DNA from 3 places in the Clostridium sp. Marseille-Q5894 genome. Region 2 is predicted to be linked to each of the others. Evidence: a T-box and tRNA genes for the amino acid it is inferred to sense, from the RefSeq annotation. Region 2 holds a T-box; the other regions hold tRNA genes.
The links. The T-box of region 2 lies ahead of tyrS (tyrosine--tRNA ligase). A T-box ahead of a tRNA ligase gene usually reads a tRNA of that ligase, here a tRNA-Tyr.
Positions count from the first base shown of each region.

Region 1: it has a tRNA-Tyr gene. The T-box ahead of tyrS (tyrosine--tRNA ligase) is inferred to sense a tRNA for this amino acid. The anticodon was not compared.
Region 3: it has a tRNA-Tyr gene. The T-box ahead of tyrS (tyrosine--tRNA ligase) is inferred to sense a tRNA for this amino acid. The anticodon was not compared.

Region 1 is NZ_CAMPPT010000010.1:15,680-20,464, reverse strand. Features, by position in the region: gene OC535_RS13170 (sensor histidine kinase) at 1-195, opposite strand, end outside; gene OC535_RS13165 (response regulator transcription factor) at 192-851, opposite strand; tRNA gene OC535_RS13160 (tRNA-Gly) at 1,179-1,252, opposite strand; tRNA gene OC535_RS13155 (tRNA-Leu) at 1,258-1,346, opposite strand; tRNA gene OC535_RS13150 (tRNA-Lys) at 1,360-1,435, opposite strand; tRNA gene OC535_RS13145 (tRNA-Gln) at 1,440-1,515, opposite strand; tRNA gene OC535_RS13140 (tRNA-Tyr) at 1,522-1,604, opposite strand; tRNA gene OC535_RS13135 (tRNA-Thr) at 1,609-1,684, opposite strand; tRNA gene OC535_RS13130 (tRNA-Val) at 1,698-1,773, opposite strand; gene OC535_RS13125 (elongation factor G) at 2,051-4,102, shown strand; gene galE (UDP-glucose 4-epimerase GalE) at 4,357-4,785, shown strand, end outside.
Region 2 is NZ_CAMPPT010000002.1:284,281-289,065, reverse strand. Features, by position in the region: gene OC535_RS04035 (tRNA 2-thiocytidine biosynthesis TtcA family protein) at 1-649, shown strand, start outside; gene tyrS (tyrosine--tRNA ligase) at 698-1,924, opposite strand; T-box leader at 1,963-2,158, opposite strand; gene OC535_RS04025 (putative heavy metal-binding protein) at 2,207-2,527, opposite strand; gene OC535_RS04020 (LacI family DNA-binding transcriptional regulator) at 2,690-3,694, opposite strand; gene OC535_RS04015 (YtxH domain-containing protein) at 3,694-4,170, opposite strand; gene OC535_RS04010 (DUF948 domain-containing protein) at 4,186-4,476, opposite strand; gene OC535_RS04005 (UDP-N-acetylmuramate--L-alanine ligase) at 4,525-4,785, opposite strand, start outside.
Region 3 is NZ_CAMPPT010000005.1:226,076-230,860, reverse strand. Features, by position in the region: gene OC535_RS09660 (NifU family protein) at 13-264, opposite strand; gene OC535_RS09655 (S1 RNA-binding domain-containing protein) at 444-821, shown strand; gene OC535_RS09650 (glucose-6-phosphate isomerase) at 823-2,103, shown strand; tRNA gene OC535_RS09645 (tRNA-Val) at 2,202-2,277, shown strand; tRNA gene OC535_RS09640 (tRNA-Thr) at 2,291-2,366, shown strand; tRNA gene OC535_RS09635 (tRNA-Tyr) at 2,371-2,453, shown strand; tRNA gene OC535_RS09630 (tRNA-Gln) at 2,460-2,535, shown strand; tRNA gene OC535_RS09625 (tRNA-Lys) at 2,540-2,615, shown strand; tRNA gene OC535_RS09620 (tRNA-Gly) at 2,678-2,751, shown strand; gene OC535_RS09615 (ParA family protein) at 2,909-3,793, shown strand; gene OC535_RS09610 (ParB/RepB/Spo0J family partition protein) at 3,793-4,785, shown strand, end outside.

The DNA.
Region 1 (4,785 bases), on a different contig from region 2:
ATTATAACCATTAAACGGCGATAATAATTCCCTTGTAAAAGATGAATATAAAATATTATTTTCCTGATACGCCATCTCCACTTCACGTCGCAGTGAAGAATTAAATCCTGATTCAATCAGCATATATCCACCCGCACTAAAACAAGAAACAACCATCAGCATAATTACTAAATACAATTTCCAAAAAAACTTCACTCGTCAACCTCCAAGCGATAACCTATTTTATACACCGAAACAATCTTATCTTCTAACCCAATTTTTTTACGTAACCGCTGAACATGTAAATCGACAGTACGACTATCACCACGATAATTTTCCTGCCAAATCAATTCATATATGCGATCTCTAAATAAAGCGATATTCTTATTTTGCAAAAAAAGCAGCAATAACTCATATTCTTTAACCGTTAAATTAATAACCTGATTCCCCTTCTTTACAATTCGAGACAGTGTATCCACACTAACATCATAAACCGATAAATAACGAGATACCTTATCAAATCTTCTCAGTACGGTTTCAACACGAGCTAAAAGTTCGATAATTTCAAACGGTTTAACGATATAGTCTTCAGCACCCATTTTGAGTCCTTTAACCCGATCTTTTACATCGGCTTTTGCAGTTAAAAAAATAACCGGAATATTTAAGGGATAAATATATTCCATCAATTCATATCCATCAATTTTTGGCAGCATAATATCTAACAATATCAAATCAAAAGATTCTTTTTCTATCAAATCCGCCCCTTGCAAACCATCATAAGCACATTTACATAAATATCCCGCATCACTTAAACTTATCCTAATCAATTCATTGATTGCTTTTTCATCTTCGATAATCAAAATTTTATTCATATGTATTCACCCCTCTAATCATACAACGTAATTGCATCATTTTTACATCAAAACATAACAATTTATAACAAAATCTTCTCCATTAAAAAAGATCATTTAATAAAGTTAATGTCAAGATCATATCAATATTTAAATTTAAAGCAAAATAAAAAGCATCTTTATTTTCAATAGCGAAACTATAGAACCTTAATTACTTTGATACTTTTATCTATAAATATTTTATTCTGCCTTCAATGAATGTAATGATATAACCCAACAAAAAATTATATTTAGTTATTAAAACAAAAAGAGTTTCTTTAAAAGAAACTCTAATTATCTTTCAAACTATGGAGCGGGTGATGGGAATCGAACCCACGTAGTCAGCTTGGAAGGCTGAAGTTCTACCATTGAACTACACCCGCGAGAATGGTGCCCAGGGCCGGAATCGAACCGGCACGGATTTTAAGGTCCGCAGGATTTTAAGTCCTGTGCGTCTACCAGTTTCGCCACCTGGGCAAATATTAAGAGATGGTGACCCGCAGGCGATTCGAACGCCTGACCCTCTGATTAAAAGTCAGATGCTCTACCGGCTGAGCTAGCGGGTCATCTTGGCTGGGGTACCTGGATTCGAACCAGGGAGATGACAGAGTCAAAGTCTGTTGCCTTACCGCTTGGCTATACCCCAATTAGATGGTGGAGGAGGGCGGATTCGAACCACCGAACCAAAGGAACTGAGTTACAGTCAGCCGCGTTTAGCCACTTCGCTACTCCTCCATCATGGTGCCGGCTAAAGGACTTGAACCCTCAACCTACTGATTACAAGTCAGTTGCTCTACCAGTTGAGCTAAGCCGGCTTATTTATTTTTATGGTGGAGGTTAACGGGCTCGAACCGCTGACCCTCTGCTTGTAAGGCAGATGCTCTCCCAACTGAGCTAAACCTCCATAAATGCTACCTCATTAATATATCATCATTTCAAACAAAGGTCAACACTTTTTTTGTTTTTCTACCCTTTATTTAATCTAATCGATATCTCATGATTTAGGCAAGATTTATAGTAACATAATTTTAGTTATTAATCAATATGAAAATTACTTTTTTCCTCATTATTTTCACATATTAATGTAAGCGTTATCTTTTATTATTAAATTAATCCTTTTTTCTACTCATATATGTTAAAATAAAATTAAGAAGTTCATTTAAAGAAAGGTGGTTATTTTAATGAGAACTTATCATGCAAATGAAATCGGTAATGTAGCTGTTTTAGGGCATTCTGGTTGTGGTAAAACAAGTATTGTTGAAGCTATGGCTTACCGAAGCGGTCTAATTAACCGTATTGGCAACGTTAATGATGGAAATACATTAAGTGATTATAGTATTGAAGAAATCAATCGTAAATCATCTGTCAATCTATCTGTTGTCCCTATCGAATGGAACAATTGCAAAATCAACTTAATCGATGTTCCTGGTATTTTTGACTTTACAGGCGAATGCGAATCTGCCTTGAGTGTATGTGAATCTGCTTTAATTGTTGTTCCATCATCTTCAGGTATCAACGCCGGAACTAAACAGGCTATGTATAAAGCCAAAGATAAAGCAAAAATCATTTATGTCAATGGATTAGATAACCCTAATAGTGATTATACAACTAAATTACAGCAATTAAAAGATACTTATGGTAAAGCTATTGCTCCTATTCAGGTTCCTATCATGAATAATAATAAAATGATCGGTTATGTTAATGTTGCAAAAATGGAAGGTCGTATTTTTGAAGGAACACAGACAAAACCGGTGGATATTCCCGAGGAATTATTGGATGAGATCCAGCCAATCAAAGATATGATCGATGAGGCAGTAGCAAATACTAGCGATGAATTATTAGAAAAATATATTAATGAAGAACCATTTACAAAAGAAGAAATTTCCTTAGCTTTACGAAAAGGTGTTATTGAAAAAACTTTGATTCCAGTCTTATGCGGAACTGATCAAATTGGAATTCAAATCATTTTAAATTCGATGGTAGCTTTCTTCAGCGCTGCTGGAGATATGACTAATTCTTTGATCGTTAATAATATTGATAAAAATGAAGAGGAAATTATTGGCTATGATGAAAGTTTACCTGCCAGCATCTTTATTTTCAAAACAGTTGCAGACCCTTTTGTTGGACGTACATCTTTATTTAAAGTTGTTACCGGAACTATATATAGCGGAACTTCTCTATATAATGTCAAAAGAAAAGAAGTTGAACGAATCGCTAAACTATACCAGCCTTGCGGTAAAGAATTAATTGAAGTTGACTGTTTACACGCTGGCGATATCGGAGTAGTAACAAAGCTAAATGCTTCAAAAACAAATGATACTTTATGTATTGCTGGATATCAAATCATCGTACCAGAAATAAAATTTTCAACACCTTACTATGGTAAAGCAATCGTTCCAATCGGTAAAAGCAACGAAGAAAAAATCACTAACGCTATCAATAAACTATTAGAGGAAGATCCGACTTTACAATTTAAATCAAATGCAGAAACTAAACAGCAGTGCATTTATGGTGTTGGTGACATTCATTTAGATATTTTATTAACAAAACTAAAAAACAAATTCAAAGTTGAAGCAACTCTTGAAGATATCAAGATTCCTTATCGCGAAACAATAAAAAAGAGCATTACCCAAAGAACAAGATTCAAAAAACAATCAGGTGGTCATGGTCAATTCGGTGAAGTTGAAATTACATTTGAACCTACTTATGACTATAGCAAAGCATATGTATTTGAAGAAAAAATATTTGGTGGTGCTGTTCCAAAATCATATCTCCCTGCTGTCGAAAAAGGATTGATCGAAAGTGTCAAAAGTGGTGTTTTAGCAGGATATCCAGTACTTGGAATCAAAGCTACTTTGATCGATGGTTCTTATCATAATGTCGACTCATCAGAAATGGCTTTTAAAACAGCTACTTCAATGTGTTTTAAAGAAGCTATTCCTAAAGCTAGTCCAGCATTACTTGAGCCATATATGAAAATGAAAGTTGTTGTTGACGAACAATATACAGGCGATATAATGAGTAATTTCAATACCAAACGAGCTCGTGTAATCGGTAGTGATGTCTTAGATGACGGTTTAATTAAAATCGTTGCTGAAGCGCCTATGAATGAAGTTATGAACTATGCTGTTGATTTACGTTCTATAACTCAAGGTCAAGGTATCTTTGAAATGGAATTTTTAGATTATGAGTTTGCCCCTGATAATATCACAAAAAGAATTATCAACAAATAAGATAACGAGAGATATTTAAATCTTTATTTCTCTCTTTATAAGGAAGATTTTAAATTATTGATCCATCAATAAAATAAATTCTTCCTTTTTATATTTCAACCGACCAATATTATATAATTACTTTATTAATTATTAAAATATTATCTTCAACCTTTCATTACCATTACCTATATTTTACACAAAATAAAAAATACTTTTCTTTAATTTAGTATCTAAAAGTGTTATTATAGAAGCATATATAGGAGGAAAAAATAATGAATGTACTTGTTTGTGGTGGAGCAGGCTATATTGGAAGTCATATTTGTGTTGAATTATTAAATGCTGATTACAATGTAATAGTAATTGATGATTTTTCTAATTCAAAACCTGAAGTTTTGGGATATATTAAAGAAATCACTGGAAAAGAAGTAAAATTCTATGAATTTAATATATTAGATGAAGCTAAAACTGAAGCAGTTTTTAAAGAAAATAAAATAGATGCGGTTATTCATTGTGCTGCGTTTAAAGCTGTTGGTGAATCAGTAGAAAAACCTATAGAGTATTATACAAACAATTTAACTACGACATTGATTGTCAGCAAGATGATGAAAAAATATCACGTTAATCAAATCGTCTTTTCATCAAGCGCTACAGTATATGGAGATCCCGAAGTTGTTCCAATAACTGAGGATTGCAAATTAGGA
Region 2 (4,785 bases):
AGGCGGAAAAGATTCAACGTTACTTTTATACTGCTTATCGCTGTATCAAAAATTTGCCCGTGTTAAATTCGAGGTAGTTGGTGTTCATATTGAAATGGGCTTTCCAGATATGGATTTTAGTGAAGTAGATGCTTTTTGTAAAAAGAATCAGATCGAATTATATCATGAACCTAGCGATGTTTATGAAATCTTAAAGTTAAATAAAACTGAAGATGGTCGTTTACAATGCTCGCTTTGTTCAAAGTTTAAAAAAGCTTTAGTTATTGATGGCGCAAAAAAGTATGGTTGTAACAAAGTTGCTTTTGCTCATCATGGTGATGATGCTGTAGAAACTTTATTTATGAATATGGTCTACGGTGGTAAAATTGCAACTTTTACCCCTAAAATGTATCTAACGCGAACCGAAATGAATTTCATTCGACCTTTAGTTTATGCTTATGAATCAGATATCATTTCAGCTGTAGAAGAAGCTCATATTCCTGTTGTGACATCAACCTGCCCAGCGGATAAACATACTAAGCGCGAAGAATTTAAACAGTTATTAAATGAGCTGTATCAAAAATATCCTCAAGCTAAAAGTAATTTATTGACTTGTTTATCGAATGAGAAAAATACATTACTTTGGAAAAAAACACCTAAAGAAAAATAAATTCACAATTGTGAATAAAGTGTGAAAAAGTGGACGTTATGTCCACTTTTAAACATGTTTAATTACAAAATAGTTCTTTTTACCACGACGAATTACCGTTGCTTCATTACCAAAAGCATTAGCTTTGCAAACAGTAAATTCAACATCTTTGATTCTTTCACCATTAATTAAAATTGATCCACCATTAACAAATTCACGTGCTTCGCGTTTACTTTTAGCTGCCCCACAAGTAATCAAAGCATCTAAAATATTTAAATCTTCATTTATTTCAACACTTGGCACTCCTTCAAAACATACTTTAACTTGTTCTAAAGTCAAAGATTGAATTTGACCTGAAAATAACATTTTAGAAATATTTACAGCTTCTTCATAAGCCTCTTTACCATGTAAGAATGTGATTACTTCACGAGCTAGCGCCTGGTGGGCTTCTCGTAAATGAGGCTGGGTTTTATTCTTTTCTTCTAATTCCATAATTTCTTCAGGTGTTAAGAAAGTTAAGAATTTTAAATAATCGATTACTTTATCATCCTCTGAGTTAATAAAGAACTGATACATTTCATAAGGTGATGTTTTTTCTTTATCTAGCCAAATAGCTTTGCCATTTGTCTTACCAAACTTTGTTCCATCACTTTTAGTTAAAAGCGGCATTGTAAAACCATAAGCTTCTTTACCATCTTTTTTTCTGATCAATTCAATTCCTGCTGTAATATTGCCCCATTGATCCTGGCCTGCAACCTGCATAACACAGTTTTTATTATTATATAACCATTCAAAATCCATTGCCTGCATGATCATATAAGAAAATTCGGTATATGTAATCCCAGCATCTAGACGCCGTTTAACAATATCTTTATTCAACATATAATTGACATTAAAGTATTTACCATAATCTCTAAGAAAATCAATGAAATTTAAATCTTTAGACCAGTCATAGTTATTAACTACTTCAAATCCAAATAAGTCCTGAGCCTGTTTTTTTAAACAAGCAAAGTTATGTTCAACTGTTTCTTTCGTAATCATTGGTCTTTCAGTATCTGGTTTTGGATCCCCGATCAATCCTGTGGCTCCACCAACTAATAAAATCGGATTATGTCCTGCTTCCTTTAAACGTTTTGAAATTAAAAATGATGAAAAATGTCCAATATGTAAACTGTCTCCAGTTGGATCAGTTCCAATATAAAAAGTCATCCCACCATTATTTAATTTTTCTTCTAGATCCGGCGAACTAACATCTTTGATCAATCCTCGCCATACTAATTCATCATAAATCTTCATCTTCTATCCTCCATCTATAAAATAAAAAAGATTTCATCCTAAAGGACGAAATCTCGCGGTACCACCTTTATTCATGTATTACTACATGCTCTTAAATCGATAACGGGATGACCCGTCTAGACTTTGCATCTAGAAACTCCAGAGTGTATTCATCAGTAGTACATCCTTGTTTTCACCAGCCACAAGGTCTCTTAAATGCCTATTTTGATTACTATTTTCCTTCAACGTCGTAATTGAATTATATTCTAAAACAAAGGATAAGTCAACCTTCATTATTTGATATTATTCTACGACAACAGCTGTACCACTTGCTGTAACCATCATCATATCATTACCAGCACCTAACATTTCATAGTCAATATCAACTCCAATTACAGCATTAGCACCCGCTGCCTTAGCTCTTTCTTCCATTTCTTTTAAAGCTTCCTGACGACAAGCCATTAATTCTTCTTCATATCCAGCACTGCGACCACCAAAAATATTTCTAATTCCAGCTCCAATATCTTTAAACATATTTACTCCAGAAATTACTTCACCAAAAACTATTCCCCTATAGTCAACTACTTTTTTACCTTCAATTTGATTTGTTGTTGTAATGATCATATTATTTTCCTCCATCTATTTGATAATTTAATTTTAACCTATCTATCAAATATATGCTACTTATAGTATAATAATTCTAAAAAAACATTGCCCATTTTAAAAATATTTCCCTTTTAATATACTCAACAAAAAACAGCATAAATAATTATGCTGTAAATACTTTTATTCATTTGTTGAATCACGCTTTATAAACATGTGCTGGACAACGATTTCCTTAGATTCAATCTTTTCTTCATGCAAAAACTTTGTCAATAAACGCACTGCAAGCGCTCCCATATCATAGACAGGAACATTCATCGAAGATAGTGTTGGCTTACACATAATTGAATAACTTGTGTTCAACATTCCTACAACTTCCATCTCTTCAGGAATTTTAATCCCATTTTCCTGAGCTGCATTAATTACAGCCACACCATCTTTATCATACCCGCAAAATACTAAATCATGTTTATGATCTTTAAAATACTCTACAAAATTAGGATATGTATTCTCATAATGGCTTGAGCTGGTTAAAATCTGATTAGTTGTAAAAACTTTTTCATATTTTTTATATGTATCTTTAATACCTTCAATTATTTCATCACTTTTAATTAAATTTTGTTTAGGTAAAATATAAATTATATCATCTTTACCCTCAGCTAGATATTTATCAACAATCTCTTCTGCCGCCTTTTTAACATCAATATAAATAGAACCGATATTGTCACCTGATAACTTCTTACCTATGACAACTATTGGTAATTTATACTTAACGATCGCTTCAATTGTTTCATCAATATTATCATTGTTGAATAAAATAACACCATCCACTCTTGATTTAACCAAGCGTTCTGTTACATCAGCGACTGTATTTTCATCACCAATATCATCAGTAGTATACATATTGATATTATAATCTAAATGTCTTCCTGTATCACCGATACCACCAATCATGTCTTTAACATGGGCAAATAACGACTGGGGAAAAACAATTGCAATAGTTGTTGTTTTACTAGTTGCTAATCCTCTAGCTATATCATTCGGTTTGAAATCTAAACGTTCAATAACATCCAAGACTTTTTGTTTAGTTTTTTCTCGAACAACATTTGAACCATTAATTACTCGAGAAACTGTCGCAAGAGAAACGCCAGCTTCCCTTGCAACATCATATATCGTAACTTTTTTCATTAATCTTTTAGATCTTCAATGATGACATCTAATTCATCTTCAATATCATCCATTGCATCATCTAATTCCTTTAACGCATCAAAATCTTTGTCTTGAATCTTGTCCTTGATTTCATTTAATTTACTTGTCATTTCATCACTAATCTTTGTAACTGATGCTTTAAAATTTGCATATTCATCACTTGATTTAACAGAATTTGCCAACTCTTCTAATTTTCCCTTAACTTCAGATAATTTAGTACTTGTAGTGTCCTTAAATTCTTCCATATCAAATTCATCAATAGCAAGTTTTATTTCTTCAATTGTATTATTAACTAAAGTCTCAACATCTTCTTTTGTGATATTCTGTGCTTTATCATATAATTCCTGTGATTTTTCTTTAAGATCTTCTCTTAACTCACTACCTTTTTTTGGGGCAAATAACATTCCAACTATTGTCCCAATACCAATACCAGCTATAAATTTTCCAAATTTCATAATAATCTCACCTTTCTAAAATTTCTTTTTAAACAAACTAATAATAGCACTAATCGGATTAAACTTAGGTCGATTTGGATCAAAGAAACGGGCAATTGTTTCTACTGGAGCATTTAAAAGATCCAGTTTATAAGTTATATCATCCATAATTTTTTCTGCTTTATTAATCGTAGTTTGAGCCATTTCAACTGTGCTGCCTACCTGCTTTATTGTCGTTGAACTGCGAAGCAGTAAAATTCCTAAACAAACTAAAGCAAATGCTCCTGATAAAATTAAAACACAGTAACAAATATCTATAGCAGTCATAACTTTACCTCGACTTTCTAAAAAATATTATATCACAATTTTAAATACTTACATAGATTTTTTTATCGTGATAACTTTTTCTTCAAGTTTATAAATATCTTTACTTGACATAAACAAGAATACGACACCATCATATTTAGCTAATTCCTTAGCTGCCTCTTCATCTTCTCCAATAACTTTTGCTCTTGATAGATTTTTAGCAATATCGTAAATATCAATATCGATTCCTTCTTCTTTTACAGCATTTTCAGGGAATGGACAAAAATAAGGATAATCAGCTAAATCCATAGCTCGAGCAAATTCAACTGC
Region 3 (4,785 bases), on a different contig from region 2:
ATTTGTCTCAAATTAAAATGTCATACCTTCTAAAACATTTTGAACACCTAAAACACCTGGAACTTCTTCCATTAAAATTTGTTCAACACCATCTTTCAATGTTTCATCAAGCATTGTACATCCTGCACAAGCACCAAGCATTTTTACATAAACGATCCCATCTTTAAAATCCAACAACTCAATATCGCCACCATCGCGATTTAAATATGGTCTTAATTTATTAATTACTTTTTCTACTTCTTCTATTGTACTTGTATTTTCCATCTTTAACATCTCCTTATCTGATACTTTATTCTACCACAAAATTTTTATTTTTAAATAAAAATACACGATAAACTTATTACATAAATATTTTTATTTTAAAATTCATCAATAAAAATTACTAAAATGAAATATTTTTAATCATTTTATGATATAATAACTTGTGCAAGGAGTGATTATTAATGAGCCAAAAAATTAAACGCGGTGATATCATTGATGTAAAAATTACTGGTATTCAACCGTATGGAGCTTTTGCAAGCTTACCTGATAATTCAACCGGTTTAATTCATATTTCAGAAATATCAGATAAATTCGTTAAAAGCATTGATAGTTTTGTAAAAGTTGGTGAGTTTATTAAAGTCAAAGTGATTGATTTTGATGAAGAAACTAACCATGCAAGATTGAGTTTAAAAGCCATTGATAGTCGTTATCGTAGGCGTAATAAACGAGTTTATTATAAAAACCCTAGACGATTGATCGTTGAAACGCCTAATGGATTTGCACCATTAGCATTAGCCATGGAAGACTGGCTTAAACAAGGAATCACGGAGGAAAGTTAAAATGATTACATTAGATTTATCTAAAGCCAAATTAAATGAAGATATCGAATCATATAAAGATACGGTAAAAGATATCCATGATATGATTCATAACAAAACTGGAGCTGGTAATGATTTTCTTGGTTGGGTTGAATTACCAGAAAATTATGATAAAGCTGAAGTTGAGCTGATTAAAGAAACTGCTGCTAAATTAAGAGAAAAAACAGATGTTTTGTTAGTATGTGGAATTGGAGGATCTTATTTAGGGGCACGTGCTGCAATTGAAGCAATTAATGGTTTATATCCAACAAATGATGTAGAAATAATTTATGTGGGTAACACTTTTTCATCAAATTACATCAAACAAGTAGCAGACTATCTTGAGGGAAAAGAATTTGCTATCAATGTAATTTCTAAATCAGGAACTACTACAGAAACATCAATTGCATTTAGAATTTTTAAAGAAATGTGTGAAGCTAGATATGGTAAAGAAGGAGCTAAAGAAAGAATCGTTGCTACTACTGATAAAGCTCGTGGGGCATTAAAAACTTTAGCAACTGAAGAGGGATATACTACTTTTGTAATTCCTGATGATGTTGGCGGACGTTATTCTGTTTTAACACCAGTAGGGTTATTCCCTATCGCTATGGCTGGTATTGATATTGATGCTATGTTAAATGGGGCTAAAGATGCCATGGTTAAGTATAATAATGCTGATTTAGACCAAAATGATGCTTATAAATATGGTGTTGCTCGTCAAATTTTACACAAAGCTGGATATCCTGCAGAAATGTTCGTAACTTATGAGTTACAATTGGCAATGGTTGCTGAATGGTGGAAACAATTATATGGTGAATCAGAAGGAAAAGAAGGAAAAGGTATTTTACCTACTAGTGCTACTTTCTCTACTGATTTGCATTCATTAGGACAATTTATTCAAGAAGGTTCAAAAGTATTATATGAAACAATCATGCAAGTTAAAGAACCTGCTGGTGATATGACAATTCCTAGTGATAAAGATGATTTAGATGGTTTAAATTATTTAGCTGGTAAATCAGTTGATTATGTAAATAAAAAAGCTTGTGAAGGAACTATCGATGCTCATGTTAATACTGGTAATGTTCCTAATATCTTAATTACTTTAGATAAAATGGATGCTTATGGATTTGGTTACATGGTTTATTTCTTTGAAAAATCATGTGCAATGTCTGTATATTTATTAGATGTTAATCCATTTAACCAGCCAGGTGTTGAAGTATATAAGAAAAATATGTTTAAATTACTTGGTAAACCTGGATATTAATAGAAAAGACGATTCTCAAATCGTCTTTTTTAATTTTATGTAAATTTCTTATTGACTAATTTAAAAGTAAGTGATAATATAGTAAAGCACTAAGCGACGGAGGTTTAGCTCAGTTGGGAGAGCATCTGCCTTACAAGCAGAGGGTCAGCGGTTCGAGCCCGTTAACCTCCACCATAAAAATAAATAAGCCGGCTTAGCTCAACTGGTAGAGCAACTGACTTGTAATCAGTAGGTTGAGGGTTCAAGTCCTTTAGCCGGCACCATGATGGAGGAGTAGCGAAGTGGCTAAACGCGGCTGACTGTAACTCAGTTCCTTTGGTTCGGTGGTTCGAATCCGCCCTCCTCCACCATCTAATTGGGGTATAGCCAAGCGGTAAGGCAACAGACTTTGACTCTGTCATCTCCCTGGTTCGAATCCAGGTACCCCAGCCAAGATGACCCGCTAGCTCAGCCGGTAGAGCATCTGACTTTTAATCAGAGGGTCAGGCGTTCGAATCGCCTGCGGGTCACCATTTTTAAAAAAAGTTATTGCAAATATCTTAAACATATGATATTATATTAATGCGTTGAAATTGCGGGTGTAGTTCAATGGTAGAACTTCAGCCTTCCAAGCTGACTACGTGGGTTCGATTCCCATCACCCGCTCCATAATGTATTTAGTCGAACTTTTGATTAATTACATAAAAATTAAAGAATACGTGTAACGGGAGTTTCTCTATAGAAACTCTCGTTTTTTCGTTTTTATAATATATAGTTCCTCAAAATATGCCAAATCATAGGTTTGGTCGAAAATGGAGGAAATAAAATGAATCAAACAAAGAAAGCTAAAGTATTAGCAATCACAAATCAAAAAGGCGGTGTAGGTAAATCTACTACTGCCGAGACACTAGGTATTATCGCATCACAAGATTTTGGATTAAAAACACTTCTGGTTGATCTTGATCAACAGGGAAATACATCAAAAATGTTTATTAATCAAAATAACGTTTACGATGGTAAAGGACTAGTTGATTATATGATCAATTATGATCCAAATGAAATTGATAATCAAACTATTAATATTTCTCACATTCTAATGAGAAAGGCTAAGGTTGAAGATGCTGTACAAAAAACTGATTATGAAAATCTTGATATTATTACCGCTGACGTTCAGTTAAATACAGCGAAAAGATTTATTTCTTCATCAGCCAATTATTTATTAAAGCTTGTAGTTGAACCGATGAGAGATAAGTATGACTTAATTATATTTGACTGCGCCCCTGCTACGGATAATATCCTTAGCAACGTATTAAATGCTTCTGACGAATGCATAATTCCCCTACAGCCGGAATTTCAAAGTGTATCAGGAACTATGCAAACGATAGATTTTATTAATCAGGCATCTATGATGGATAATCCTAAAATAAATTTTAGAATTCTTATTACTATGGCTAATCGAAATATTAAACTACATAAAGAATTTATAAATGAATTAAACAGATTAGATGGGAATAAATTAGCCAAAGTGTTTAATAATCTGTCTGGAAATCATAGATTTTCTGTTGTGCTAAGAAATCAAACTGCTGTAGTAGACAATTCTAACTCAAATGTACATGATAAGCATTTTTCCATGTTTAAAGGGAGCAGAAGATCTAAATTAGCTGATGAATATTTATCACTTGCTAAAGAACTGTTTGGAGGTGATGAATAATGGCATTTGACATAATGAACAGTATTGATCCAAGAGAAGTTATTAAACTTCCTTTGGATCTGATTAAACCCAACAAAAATAATCCTTACATTAAAGATGAACATTTAGAAAAAATAATTGCAATCAAAGCCAGTATTTTAGACGAGGGATTAAATAACCCTATTGTAGTTGAGGATACTGAAGATGGATATGTAATTAATAAAGGGCATAGCCGATATTATGCTTATCAGTTAATTAATCAGGAAAAAATAGCAGGATATGAGGAAATAGAATGTTATATAGTTCATTTTGATGATGAAGCCAGCTCATTACGTTCTCTAATGCGTGATAATGCAACACAAAAAGAACGTACTGTTCAAGATAAATGTCGTGAAGTAAAACTTTATCTTGAAAAGGTAATTCCTGTAATAAGAGATCTTCCTGAAAATAAAGGAATTTCTACGAAACAGTTAATAGCGAATGATTTAGGCATGTCCGCAACAGCTGTACAGCAGTTAATGTCGATTATCAAAAATGATAATCGTGTCACAGAAATGTTTCTTAATAAAAAAATAAATCTTCAGGGAGCTTATATGATAGCTACCAGTGATTTTAAAGACGAAGTAATAGAAACTGTGGAAAAGAAAGCTACCTTAACTGAGGAAATACCCTCTAATTTTATAAAGAAAACAATTAATGAGCTAAAAAAAAATGATAAGACAAATAAAAAAACTGAAATTAAAGAGATTAATGATAATCATATCATTTTATTGAAGGACAATCTTTTAGCTATTACTCACTGTAAAGGAAATGACCCATTGAAAACAGAATTCAATATGTACAGTGGATCTAAACTGATAATTGAATGCTTTTATAAATTAGGACGAATTAAAATTTCGTGGCAGTCAAACAATGAAAGTTATTATAAAACAGTTAATATTGCATCATATATAGATATTGAAACAGCAGTAGTTGTGCTGATGAAGATAAGCTGTGCTACTTATACATACATA